DNA from 2 places in the Citrobacter sp. LJND-P06 genome. Region 2 is predicted to be linked to the other one. Evidence: predicted binding sites of a transcription regulator. Region 2 holds the regulator's gene; the other holds the start of a gene.
What was found. The regulator LexA, encoded in region 2, represses DNA repair genes until DNA is damaged. The targets are predictions, from matches to a motif close to TNCTGTATGTACATACAGNA.
Positions count from the first base shown of each region.

Region 1: the regulator LexA is predicted to act here: its motif matches at 1,705-1,724, upstream of rmuC (DNA recombination protein RmuC).

Region 1 covers NZ_CP187317.1:4,532,480-4,535,898, forward strand. The annotation lists gene ubiE (bifunctional demethylmenaquinone methyltransferase/2-methoxy-6-polyprenyl-1,4-benzoquinol methylase UbiE) at 1-118, opposite strand, end outside; gene rmuC (DNA recombination protein RmuC) at 213-1,640, opposite strand; gene ACO7SM_RS21340 (glycoside hydrolase family 1 protein) at 2,227-3,419, shown strand, end outside.
Region 2 covers NZ_CP187317.1:4,288,172-4,291,590, forward strand. The annotation lists gene ACO7SM_RS20235 (CsbD family protein) at 1-28, opposite strand, end outside; gene dinF (MATE family efflux transporter DinF) at 159-1,484, opposite strand; gene lexA (transcriptional repressor LexA) at 1,642-2,250, opposite strand; gene ACO7SM_RS20250 (diacylglycerol kinase) at 2,360-2,728, opposite strand; gene plsB (glycerol-3-phosphate 1-O-acyltransferase PlsB) at 2,894-3,419, shown strand, end outside.

The DNA.
Region 1 (3,419 bases), 240 kb from region 2:
TCATGACGTCGTATTTTGACGCCACAGAATGAAAAACGTGGGCCACCATCTCAGCTTTCTGCTCTTTAGCGACGGTCTGAAAGCCAAAGTGCGTCGTTTCTTGTGAATCTTCCACCATCTCAGTGCCTGCTCATCAATAAAATGTTCGAGAAGTGTAACAGATTGGGGCAATTTGCCCTACCCTTCTACTGGGTTCAACTACCCCGAATGGGCTAGCGTGATTGCTGCTTTCCTCCCTCATCATCAGGGTAAGCAGCGTCCTGTGCCTGCTCTGGAACAGAGCGTAAACGGTACTCTTCATCCTGCGTCGTGGCTTGTTCAACCAAATCCGGATTGATTTCGCGTTTAATTTCCACCCCCAACCCGCGAAACGCCTCCGCCTGGGCCAGCACGTTTCCACGGCCTGAGGCGAGTTTTTTCATCGCCTGCCGATAGTTGTCCTGCGCCTTATCCAGGCTCTGACCAATGGACGACATATCATCGACAAACAACCGCATTTTGTCATAGAGCTTGCTGGCCCGATCGGCAATTTGCTGGGCATTACGGCTTTGATGTTCATAGCGCCACAAGTTGGCGATTGTGCGTAGCGCCACCAACAGGGTTGTTGGGCTTACCAGCATAATATTATTTTTAAGCGCCTCGGTAATCAGTTCGGGCTGTTTGTCCAACGCCAGCAGAAAAGCGGGTTCAACAGGGATAAACATCAGGACATAGTCCAGCGAGCGCAACCCTGGCAACTGTTGATAATCCTTACGCCCCAGCAAACGGATATGATTGCGTACCGACGCAATGTGTTCCTGCATCGCACTTTCGCGGGTGTAATCATCTTGTGCGTTAAAATAGCGCTCGTAAGCCACCAGCGTCATTTTGGCGTCAATCACGACGTCTTTGCCCTGCGGTAGACGCACAATCACATCTGGCTGCATCCGGGAACGGGCATCGTTCTCAATGCTCACCTGCGTTTCGTATTCATAACCTTCACGCAGACCCGATGCCTCCAGCACGCGTGTCAACACCACTTCTCCCCAGTTACCCTGGGTTTTGTTGTCACCTTTGAGCGCACGCGTCAGGTTGACCGCTTCCTGCGCCATCTGTGCATTCAACTGTTGGAGGTTGCGAATTTCATGCGCCAGAGTGTGGCGTTCACGCGCTTCCTGACCAAAGCTGTCTTGCACCTGACGCCGAAAGCCATCCAACTGTTCGCGCAGTGGCGTCAGCAGGCCGTTAAGGCTCTGGCGGTTTTGCTCATCGACCCGACGGTTACTTTGCTCAAATATCCGGTTTGCCAGGTTTTCGAACTGCTCGCTCAGACGCTGTTCGCTGTTGATCATCTGGCGGATTTTGTCTTCTGCATGCTGCTGTGTCGCTTCCATGCGGGTGGTGACTTCACGCAGGTCAGCTTCCAGGGAGGTATTAATACTCCGCAGACTACGTAACTCATTGTTGAGAAGCTCACATTCATCGCGCCAGTGATCGCTCTGAGCAAGCTGCTGTTTTGTCGCACTTAAATCCGCGACCAGCTCTTCGCGCTCGGCAAATTGTTCGGCTTTCTGTTGCGCATGCTGGTAGCTGGCCATCAACCAGCCAATCGCAATGCCCACCAATGCGATAACCGCATAAACAATGATTGAGATATCCACAACGCCTCCTGCATAAACGACGTAAGCCTGATGGAACAGACTTTACCCGCACAAAATAGAATTGTGCTGTATAAACGTCCAGTTTAAAAGGAGTTTCCTGCGAGGCGCTACGCAAATCTCAATCAGGATCGCGCTTGCGAGAGTCCGTAGCTGTCTGACAACATTACGTGCTGGCCCGAACGATCAGTTGTACGGGCAGGAGAATATCTTCTGTTGCTGGCCGCAATGTCTCTCACTCTGACCATCATCTGCATTCCTCCCGTCCTCTTTTGTACTGACGGCATTATTTTGTCTGTAACGTCTGTTTTGTCATAGCGTTACGTCCGCGCCGCGTACTCCTTCGCTGTTTACTAAAAAAGAGAATTAAACGCCATCGTAAGCGCAACTATGAGCAGTAACAGCCAATCATTGCCCTTAAGTGAAGCCAATCACAAAAACAAAACACCAAAAAACAAAGCGTTTACTAAACAAATTACAGGGGAATATGATTACTTAGATAGCTAATTATTTCATTGGTAAATAAAATGAATCTCGAAAATGTTGACTATGAACAGACAGTGACGGGCCTGAATGAAGGGGTGGGGAAATGAACATTCAACCCCAGTTTATGCGTTTTCCTGATGATTTCTGGTGGGGAAGCGCCTGGTCTGCTGAGCAGGCTGAAGGACGGGGTAACACGGGCAAAGGCCGCACCCAGTGGGATATGTCATGGGATAAATATCCACACCGTTTTTACCAGGGTATAAACACCGATATCACTACCGATTTCTTCCACCGATATGTCGATGATATTGAGTTGATGAAACAGACCGGGCACAACTCGTTTCGTCTGTCGATCTCCTGGGCCAGGCTGTTCCCTGAAGGCACCGGAGAGGTTTGTCAGGATGCCGTCGCGTTTTATCGGGCAATGTTAAGCGAAATGAACGCAAAGGGGATCAAGCCTTTTGCGAATCTCTACCATTTTGATATGCCGGAAGCGATGATGCAGTCAGGCGGATGGGAAAACCGCGCTGTTGTGGCTGCGTATGTGCATTTCTGCGATACGTGTTTTCAGGAATTTGGCGATCTTGTTTTTCACTGGTTTACCTTCAACGAACCTCTTGGCCCCGTACTGGGCGGGTATATGGAAGATTTCCACTACCCGAATGTCATCGATTTCAAACGCGGTGTTCAGGTAGGATTCAACACCATTCTGGCGAGCGCGCTGGCCGTTAAAGCGTTTAAACGGCATCAGTTAACAAGCAAAGTGGGCATCATCCTTAATCTCAGCCCGACGTATCCGCGAAGCGAACATCCCAGGGACGTAGAAGCCGCAGAATACGCCGATCTGTTTTACAACCGTAGTTTTCTCGACCCTTCAGTCAAAGGCATCTTCCCACCTAAACTGGTTGATGCTCTGCGCGTCCACGATCTTATGCCTGAATACACTGAACAGGATTTATGCGACATTCGCGAAAACACCGTTCAGATATTGGGTCTTAATTATTACGAACCCCGCAGAGTCAAGGCTCGAACGTCAGCCTTCAGTCCCGACGCCCCTTTTATGCCTGAATGGTATTTTGAAAGTTATGTCCTGCCGGGCAGGAAATTTAATCCACATCGCGGATGGGAAATTTACGAGCAAGGTATTTACGATTTGTGCGTCGATATCCGTGATAACTACGGCAATATCGAGGCTTTCATTTCTGAAAATGGGATGGGGGTAGCCAACGAAGAACGCTTTATTCACGCAGGCCAGGTACAGGATGATTACCGAATCGGGTTTATTCAGAACCACCT
Region 2 (3,419 bases):
AGTTACCGCTGACTTCGTCTTTATTCATCATCGAGTCCTCATGATTAGTGGTGATTAGCGATATTGCTTCGCCCAAATACACTACGTTTTCTGCTGGACGTGAGATTAATTGTAGTCAGTTACCCCATGTTCATTTTGATATTCGGAATTTTTAACCATCAAGCTTGGGAAAACCAGGTTCCGTGTCGCCAGTGACGCCGCCAGATCCAGGCCAGCGAGAGTCCACGGAGCGCCAGAAAAACGGCTAACGCCAGCCACAGTCCATGATTGCCCAGCCAGGGTAATGCACACAGCGTGAGTGCAAATCCCAGCGCCGCAACGGCCATGCTGTTGCGCATTTCCGCCGCACGCGTGGCCCCGATAAACATGCCATCCAGCAAATAACACCAGACACCGATTAACGGCAACACCACCTGCCAGATAAGGTAGCGATCGGCTAAAAGCTGAATTTGTGGCAACGACGTCAGCAACGCGATGATGTGTTCGCCCGCCAGGGCATAAACGAGAGCAAACAGCAGCGCCACAATCCCTGACTGTCGACATGCCGCACGCCAGACATCCAGCAACTGACTGCCGTCACGGGCGCCATACGCCTGCCCGGAATGTGCTTCGACTGCATAAGCAAATCCATCAAGGGCATAGGCGGTAAAGGTCAGCAGGGTCATCAGAACAGCATTCACCGCAATGATATCGCTGCCCAGTCGCGCCCCGAGAACCGTGATCGCGCCAAAGCACAGTTGCAGCAACAACGAACGCAGCATGATATCCCGGTTAAGCGCCAGCAAACGGCGGAAATTCCCCCGCCAGGCCTGTTTCAGCATCATGGATGACACGCCGCGCAATCTAAGCACTTTGCGCACCATCAACAGCCCAAGCAACAACGTGGCATACTCAGCAATCACCGTCGCCAGCGCTGCGCCCTGCACGTTCATATGCAAGCCCATCACCAGCCACAGATCGAGCACAATATTGAGAATGTTGCCGACAACCAGCAGGATCACCGGCGCACGGGCATACTGAACGCCCAGCAGCCAGCCCAGCAGCACCAGATTCGCCAGCGATGCCGGGGCGCTCAGCCAGCGGATCTCCAGAAAACGCCGCGCCTGTACCAGCACGGCTTCATTTCCACCGACGATATGCAATGCAAGATCGATGATTGGCGTGCGGAACAGCGCGATTAAGGTGCCCGCCCCCAGCGCCAGAATCAGTGGCTGCACCAGCGCACGCGCCAGCGCCTGGGGGTTTTTGGCGCCAAATGCCTGAGCCGTCAGCCCGGTGGTGCTCATGCGTAAGAAAAGCAACAACATGAAAAGAAAACTGGTTGCCGTTGCGCCCACAGCAACGCCGCCCAGATACACAGGGCTGTCCAGATGCCCAATCACCGCAGTATCGACCAGTCCCAGCAAGGGAACGGTGATATTGGAGAAGATCATCGGTAATGCGAGACACCAGAGTGCTTTGTCGGAAGAGGTAAAGAAAGGCATGCGGGAAAGCCTGAGAAGGAGTGATAAAAAAGAAGTTAGATCGTCAGATGATGGCGTAAATGCCCTATCCAGGCGTTTTTTCCAGGCCCGGTAAGCGTAGCGCCACCGGGCATGTCGCCGGATAACAGCGTAAACGTCTAATCCGGCCTGGAGAGAATTACAACCACTCACCGTTACGGATGACACCGACAGCCAGCCCTTCAATCGTGAAGTTTTGCTCGCGCAGGTCAACCACAATCGGTTTGAACTCACTATTTTCTGGCAGAAGTTCGATTTTATTGCCCTGTTTTTTCAGGCGTTTTACCGTGACTTCATCGTCAATACGCGCTACCACCACCTGGCCGTTACGCACGTCCTGAGTTTTGTGTACCGCCAGCAAATCACCGTCCATAATCCCAATGTCTTTCATCGACATACCGCTGACGCGCAGCAAGAAATCGGCATTAGGTTTAAACAGCGATGGGTCGACCTGATAGTGGCCTTCAATATGCTGCTGTGCCAGAAGGGGTTCCCCTGCCGCCACGCGACCGACTAAAGGCAGCCCCTCTTCTTCTTCCACCAGCAGGCGGATACCGCGAGAGGCGCCGGAGACAATCTCCAGGACACCTTTACGTGCCAGCGCTTTCAGGTGTTCTTCAGCCGCATTTGGGGAACGGAACCCCAAACGCTGCGCGATCTCCGCACGCGTCGGTGGCATGCCTGTCTGGCTGATGTGATCCCGAATAAGATCGAACACCTCTTGCTGCCTGGCCGTTAACGCTTTCATTCCGCCCCCTGGGTGTATATACAGTTATGCTGTGAGTATATACAGTTAAAGGCGATTTTGGAACCACAAACAGCACAAAAAACAAGAGATTTATCGGATTATGGAAGCCTTATCTAAAATGCGACCACAGCAGGATTCCCCAGGTGATCATCGCGACAAAAATCGACAGTAATACTGCCGCTGACCCCATATCTTTCGCCCGCCCGGAAAGCTCATGGTGTTCAGAGCCAACGCGGTCAACCACCGCTTCAATCGCGCTATTGAGGATTTCCACGATCATCACCAGCATGACAGAACCAATCAACAAAACGCGCGTGATGGCATCCACATCCAGCCAGCAGGCAATCGCCACGCCCAACAGCACAGCAACACTTTCCTGACGAAATGCCGCTTCATGAATCCATGCAGCACGAAAACCTTTCCATGAATAACCAGCAGCTTTAATGATTCGGGTAAATCCAGTGGTATTATTGGCCATCAAAAGAACCTTTTTGCGTTATCAGCGTCAATGACATTATATGATTAACCCACAAAATTCGGGTTACAGCGGCGCGAAGTATGACGGGATACACCAGAAATTCGCTAGACTTTCTGATATCCTTGCAGCGCATTTGCATTATTAACCAGAGGCTTTACATCGTTTATGTCTGGCTGGCCACGAATTTACTACAAATTACTGAATTTACCATTAACCGTACTGGTAAAAAGCAAGTCTATTCCAGCGGAACCCGCTCCGGAATTGGGGCTCGATACATCTCGTCCCATTATGTACGTTTTACCGTACAACTCAAAAGCGGACTTGCTGACATTGCGCGCCCAATGCCTGGCGCACGATCTCCCCGACCCGTTAGAGCCGCTGGAGATAGACGGAACTCTGCTGCCGCGTTATGTGTTTATTCACGGCGGCCCGCGCGTATTCACCTATTACACGCCGAAAGAAGAGTCGATCAAACTCTTTCACAATTACCTCGACCTTCACCGCAGTAATCCAGATCTGGATGTACAGATGGTGCCGGTATCGGTGATGTTCGGCCGCTCTCCGGGGCGTGAAAAGGGTGAGGTAAATCCCCCTCTGCGTATGCTGAATGGCGTACAGAAATTCTTTGCCGTTTCCTGGCTGGGGCGCGACAGTTTTGTCCGTTTCTCGCCTTCTGTTTCCTTACGACGGA